Linked DNA regions of Pigmentiphaga aceris. Each later gene encodes a partner of the first gene's protein in a complex. Links are inferred from orthologs where the notes say so. Each region holds a gene or a part of one and is shown on either strand. Other genes may lie near its edges.

What was found.
Region 2: the proteins of groL (region 1) and metK are in contact, whole or in part, in a cryo-EM structure (PDB 8P4O), measured with the Escherichia coli proteins. The link is inferred for Pigmentiphaga aceris from one-to-one orthologs.

What each region holds. Positions count from the first base shown.
Region 1 is NZ_CP043046.1:1,044,925-1,048,155, forward strand. The notes cover bases 186-3,095. They hold groL (chaperonin GroEL), read right to left. Parts: upstream 2,509-3,095; coding sequence 862-2,508; downstream 186-861. Other genes in these bases: FXN63_RS04360 (response regulator transcription factor), read right to left, coding at 186-618; FXN63_RS04370 (co-chaperone GroES), read right to left, coding at 2,574-2,861. In the rest of the region: more of FXN63_RS04360, read right to left, coding at 1-185.
Region 2 is NZ_CP043046.1:607,941-611,145, forward strand. What follows is about bases 210-3,093. They hold metK (methionine adenosyltransferase), read right to left. Parts: upstream 2,293-3,093; coding sequence 1,126-2,292; downstream 210-1,125. Other genes in these bases: FXN63_RS02500 (GGDEF domain-containing protein), read left to right, coding at 210-772; FXN63_RS02505 (DUF1289 domain-containing protein), read right to left, coding at 831-1,049; FXN63_RS02515 (lysophospholipid acyltransferase family protein), read left to right, coding at 2,689-3,093. Outside these bases: more of FXN63_RS02500, read left to right, coding at 1-209; more of FXN63_RS02515, read left to right, coding at 3,094-3,205. UniProt on the Escherichia coli protein: Catalyzes the formation of S-adenosylmethionine (AdoMet) from methionine and ATP.

The DNA.
Region 1 (3,231 bases):
GTCGAAAGGTTTGTCGATCGCTTGGCGAAGCTGGTGAATGTGGGTGCGCAGACTGTCGCTGTCGGGCGGCGAATCCTGCCACAGCAGTTCTTCCAGGCGCGCTCGGTGCACCACGGCCGGGCTGGACTGCATCAGCATGGTCAGCAGTCGCAAAGGCGACGGCGACAGCTTCAAGGTCTGTCCGGCGCGACTGACGGATAAGGTCCCTACATCCAGACGCAGGTCGCCCACTTCCAGCACCTGGCTTTTGGTACCCGTGGAACGCAGCAGCAAGGCCTTGATCCGCGCCGTCAGTTCGGCCAGCGCAAACGGCTTGACCAGGTAATCGTCGGCACCTACGTCGAAGCCTTCCAGGCGTTGGTCCAAGGTGTCGCGCGCGGTTGCCATGATGACCGGCGTGCTGCAGCGCGCCTCTTCACGCAGGCGACGGCACAGCTCGTAGCCGTCGAGCCTGGGCAGCCCGAGGTCGAGCACGATCAGGTCGAAGTTGCCGTCGGCGGCCATGGCGTAACCGCGCAGGCCGTCTTCGGCGCAATCGACAATGTAGCCGCGCCGTTCAAGGTGGTTCGCGACGTTGGTCAGGATATCGGGGTCGTCTTCGATGACTAGGATGCGCATCGGCGCTTGCCTCCATCGTGGAGTTCGGAAATGACACGCATTTTTCATTGTAGGACGGGTAGGTGCACTCACTGCTGAGGCCCATGTCTTGTGCGCGGTCTTAACGATTTCTTGACGTTCGGATCCTGATTTTCTGGTGTCGCGGCCGGACTGTGACATCAGACGAAAAAAAGCCCCGCACGAAGCGGGGCTTTCATCTGGCAAGGCAGACCGGACTTGCGTCCGGTCGAGCGCAGAGACTTCTTAGAAGTCCATGCCGCCCATTCCGCCCATACCACCCATGCCGCCACCAGCCGGCATGGCGGGCTTGTCTTCCGACAGCTCGACCACAGCAGCTTCGGTCGTCAGCAGCAGCGAGGCAACCGACGCAGCGTTCTGCAGGGCGGTGCGGGTGACCTTGGTGGGGTCCAGCACGCCTTGTTCGACCAGATCGCCGTACTCGCCGCTTTGTGCGTTGTAGCCGAAGTTGCCCGAACCGGCCAACACAGCGTTCACAACCACGCTGGGCTCTTCGCCAGCGTTCGAGACGATGATGCGCAGGGGTTCTTCAACCGCACGCAGGATCAGCTTGATACCAGCGTCTTGGTCAGCGTTGTCGCCCTTCAGGTCAGCGATGGCTTGACGTGCACGCAGCAGCGCAACGCCGCCGCCAGGAACAATGCCTTCTTCCACTGCAGCGCGGGTAGCGTGCAGGGCGTCTTCGACACGTGCCTTCTTTTCTTTCAGTTCGACTTCGGTGGCTGCACCGACGCGGATCACAGCAACGCCGCCGGCCAGCTTGGCCACGCGCTCTTGCAGCTTTTCACGGTCGTAGTCCGAGGTGGCTTCTTCGATCTGCACGCGGATTTGCTTGACGCGGGCTTCGATCGACACGGAATCACCAGCACCGTCGATGACGATGGTGTTTTCCTTGCCCACTTCGATGCGCTTGGCTTGGCCGAGTTCAGCCAGGGTAGCCTTTTCCAGCGACAGGCCGGTCTCTTCCGAGATCACGGTACCGCCGGTCAGGATGGCGATGTCTTCCAGCAGTGCCTTGCGGCGGTCGCCGAAGCCCGGTGCCTTGACGGCGGTGGTCTTCAGGATGCCACGGATGTTGTTGACGACCAGCGTGGCCAGCGCCTCGCCTTCGACGTCTTCAGCGATGATCAGCAGCGGACGGCCAGCCTTGGCGACTTGTTCCAGGATCGGCAGCAGGTCACGGATCGACGAAACCTTCTTGTCGAAGATCAGGACATACGGATCATCCAACGCGGAAACTTGCTTTTCCGGGTTGTTGATGAAGTAGGGCGACAGGTAGCCGCGGTCGAACTGCATGCCTTCGACGACGTCGAGTTCGTCTTGCAGCGACTTGCCGTCTTCAACGGTGATGACGCCTTCCTTGCCCACCTTGTCGATCGCGTCGGCGATGATCTGGCCGATGGTCGCATCAGAGTTGGCGGAAATCGAAGCAACTTGTGCGATTTCCTTGCTGGTGGTGCTCGGGCGGCTGATCTTGCGCAGTTCTTCGACAGCGGCACCAACGGCCTTGTCGATACCGCGCTTCAGGTCGGCCGGGTTGATGCCGGCAGCGACGTACTTCAGGCCTTCGACCACGATGGCTTGTGCCAGCACGGTTGCGGTGGTGGTGCCGTCACCGGCGTTGTCGCTGGTCTTGGAAGCAACTTCCTTGACGAGCTGTGCGCCCAGGTTTTCGAACTTGTCCTTCAGTTCGATTTCCTTGGCAACGGACACGCCGTCCTTGGTCACGGTCGGGGCGCCGAACGAGCGCTCCAGCAGCACGTTGCGACCCTTGGGGCCCAGGGTGACCTTGACTGCGTTAGCCAGGACGTTGACGCCACGGACGACGCGCGAACGTGCGTCGTCAGCGAACAGAACTTGTTTGGAAGCCATGTGTATTCCTTGAGATAGTCAGAGGAGAAAAAAGCTGGGGATCGAAGAACAGTGAGCCGACAGGCTTACTGGATCACGGCCAGGATTTCTTCTTCGCGGATGACGAGCAGTTCTTCACCGTCGACCTTGACGGCCTGGCCGGCGTACTTGCCGAACAGCACCTTGTCGCCGACCTTGACGTCGACCGGCACGACAGTGCCGTCATCGCCGCGCTTGCCCGGGCCAACGGCCAGGATTTCACCTTGATCGGGCTTCTCGGCAGCGCTTTCGGGAATGACGATGCCCGAAGCGGTTTTGCGCTCGTTATCCAAGCGCTTGATGATCACACGGTCGTTCAACGGACGGAGGGCCATGAAAGCTCCTGTTAAGTTTGACGTTGGGTTTCGCAGATTCGTCGGACCGGCCGACGTAAGCCTGCGGACTTGGAAACTGCGCCGCGAAGGGTGCTGCCAGCTCGTGGCATGGCGTTGTTAGCACTCAACGTGGACGAGTGCTAAGTATAGGGGCGGGTAGTGACCGTTTCAAGGCGGGGTCCGGAAAAACTTATGTATCAGCCAAGACCTGGTTTGCACCGTTCGTCGGTTCACCTGCGACCTTGCCGGTATTTGCTCCTGGGAAGTTGGGGCAACTTTGTTTTGAACAATACGTATTTAGCCCTTTCCGCAACCGGGGTATACCCAGGGGTATCGGCACGATCCGAGTACACTCCGCGCCCGGCCGCTT
Region 2 (3,205 bases), 440 kb from region 1 along the record:
GGGTTTGCCGGCGGATGTGGAATTCCTGCCCGTAGAGCACCTGTTGGCTGACCCGCTGCAAGGGTCTGAATTGGTGGCGGAACTCGACCGGCATGGCCGAATCGAGGGGCACGAAGCCCGCATGGCAGGCATTCCGCCGTACTTTGGTCTGGTGTCGGCCCGCAAGCTGGCCGTGGGTGGGGTGCCGGCCTACCTGATGTGGAGCTTCGACATTTCCGAGCGCATTGCGCTGGAATCGCGGCTGCGCGAATTGGCCAGCACCGATGTGCTCAGCGGCCTGTTGAACCGCAGGGCGTTCCTGCAGCAATGCGCCAGCGCCTCGGCCCAGTGTCTGCGCCACAGTCGGCCCTACGCGATGCTGATGATCGACATCGATTACTTCAAACGCATCAACGACACCTACGGGCACCACGTAGGCGATGAAGTCATCCGGGCAGTTGGCGAACTCATGCACGAGCACGCGCGTGAATCCGACATTTCCGGTCGCATGGGCGGTGAGGAATTTGCGGTGATGTTGCCGGAAACGTCCTTGGAGGACGCCATGCGGGTGGCACGCCGCCTGCATTCTGCCGTCAACGAATTGCGTCTGGAACTGAGTGAAGCCAAGGAGCTGCGCTTCACCTCGTCGATTGGCGTGGCGGATGCCAGCCTGGACGAGCGCAGTGTGGAAACGCTGTTGCAACGCGCCGACAGCGCGCTTTATCAAGCCAAGCGCAACGGACGCAACCGTATCGAGGCGGTGCCGATACAGACGCAGGACGCCGCCAGTTGAAGGTTCAGACCACTGACGGTTCAACCCACTGAAGGTTCAATAAGGTGGGCTTGTCGCCTTAGCGGCTGCGCCGTGGATAACCCTCGGCGCGTATGCGTTGCCAGACGATGCGCTTCTCGTCGTCCGTCATGAATACCCAGTTGGCCACTTCCATGGCCGTGCGCCCGCAACCGCGACAGACATCGTCAAACAGCGTGGAACACACCGCCACACAGGGCGAATCGGTGACCTGCAGTGAATCTGCAGGCTGATGGCGAGAGGGCGGTGCGTCGTTCATGGCGGGTCTGTGCACCCTGTTGCGCCTGGGCGGCGCAAGAACGGACCGGGCGAGGCTGCCCCCGGTCCTGTTGCTTTTAGAGGCCAGCAGCCTTGCGCAGTTCCGCAGCGCGGTCGGTCGCTTCCCAGGTGAACTCGGGCTCCGAGCGGCCGAAGTGACCATAGGCAGCGGTCTTGGCGTAGATCGGACGCAGCAGGTCCAGCATCTTCACGATGCCGCGCGGACGCAGGTCGAACATTTCACGGACCAGCTTGGCAATCTGCTCGTCGGGGATCAGGCCGCTGCCTTCGGTGTAGACCGTGATGTTGATCGGCTGGGCCACGCCGATGGCGTAGCTGACTTGCACCTGCGCCTGGCGGGCGAGGCCGGCTGCGACGATGTTCTTGGCCACGTAACGCGCGGCGTAGGCAGCCGAACGGTCGACCTTGGACGGGTCCTTGCCCGAGAACGCGCCGCCACCGTGCGGGCATGCGCCGCCGTAGGTGTCGACGATGATCTTGCGACCGGTCAGGCCGCAATCGCCTTGCGGGCCGCCGATGACAAAGCGGCCGGTGGGGTTGACCAGGTACTTGGTCTGCGCGGTCAGCAATTCAGCCGGAATGGCCTTCTTGATGATTTCTTCGATGACCGCTTCGCGGATGGTCTCTTGCGAGACTTCCGGTGCGTGCTGGGTAGACAGCACCACGGTGTCGATCTCGGTCGGCTTGCCGTCGACATAACGGAAAGTGACCTGCGACTTGGCGTCCGGGCGCAGCCACGGCAGACGGCCGTCCTTGCGCAGTTCGCTCTGGCGCTGCACCAGACGGTGCGAATACCAGATCGGGGCGGGCATCAGGTCGGGGGTTTCGTCGCAGGCGTAGCCGAACATCAGGCCCTGGTCGCCAGCGCCTTGGTTCAGGTTGTCGTCCTGGGCGCGATCCACGCCCTGGGCGATGTCGGGCGATTGCTTGTCGTAGGCGACCAGCACCGCGCAACCCTTGTAGTCGATACCGTATTCGGTATTGTCGTAGCCGATGCGCTTGATGGTGTCGCGGGCGACCTGGATGTAATCGACATTGGCGCGCGAGGTGATTTCACCTGCCAGCACGACCAGACCGGTATTGCACAGCGTTTCTGCCGCTACCCGCGAGGTGGGGTCCTGGGCCAGCAAGGCGTCCAGAATGGCGTCGGAGATTTGATCGGCAACCTTGTCGGGGTGCCCTTCGGAAACGGATTCCGAAGTGAAGAGGAAGTCATTGGCCACGCAAATAGTCCTTTTTTTCAGGCTACCGGCGGCACGCGCGCCGGCATGGATGCGGCGCCTCGTGGGTCTTTGGAAACTGCGGGACCCAGCGCGACGCTTTAGCGGAATTTAGAATGCGAACTGGCATTGCCGTCGCGTATCGCCCCGCAAGTTGTCGTGTTAACCCGGCGATTTGATTCATTTTAGGGGAAAATCGGCCAGGGCTGTTTGATGTCCTGCCAGAGCCTGTGGGTAATCGATATTCGACCCCATGTTGTCATGGGTCAGTCTGTCGATTAGTCCGTGGTTTGTGCCCTGTTTGTTCTGTTGTGCCGTTTTCTGTTGTGCTTTGTTCGTCCTTTTGCTGCTCCTGTTGTTCCCCGCTGTTCCCCGCTTTTCCCACCACCTTGGTACTCAATGCTTCAGCTTTTCCGTCTGCTTGCCTATCTTCCGCTGTCCTGGCTGCAAGCCATTGGCCGCCTGCTGGGGCGTTTTACCCGCGCCCGGTCGCAGCCCTATCGCGAGCGGCTGCACGAGAACGCGTTGCAGGCGGGTTATGACGACCCTGCGCTTGAGCGCGAGGCGGCGGCGCAGGCGGGTGCCAGTGTGTTGGAACTGCCACATGTGTGGTTTCGCGGCGACCGTGCGGTGGGTGCGGTGCTGTGTGATGACTGGGCGGTGGTGGAGGCGGCGCGTGCCGAGGCGCGGGGCATTCTGTTTTTGACTCCGCACTGGGGGTGTTTTGAAGTTACGGCGCGTTATTACGCGCGTGAGGCGCCGATCACGGTGTTGTATCGACCGCCGCGCAAGCGTTGGTTGGCACCGTTGATCGAGGGGGCGCGCAGTGGTGCGAATCTGAATACTGCGCCGGCAACCTTGAAGGGGGTGCGTGAGCTGGTGCGGGCGTTGCGTCGGGGCGAGGCGGTGGGGATGT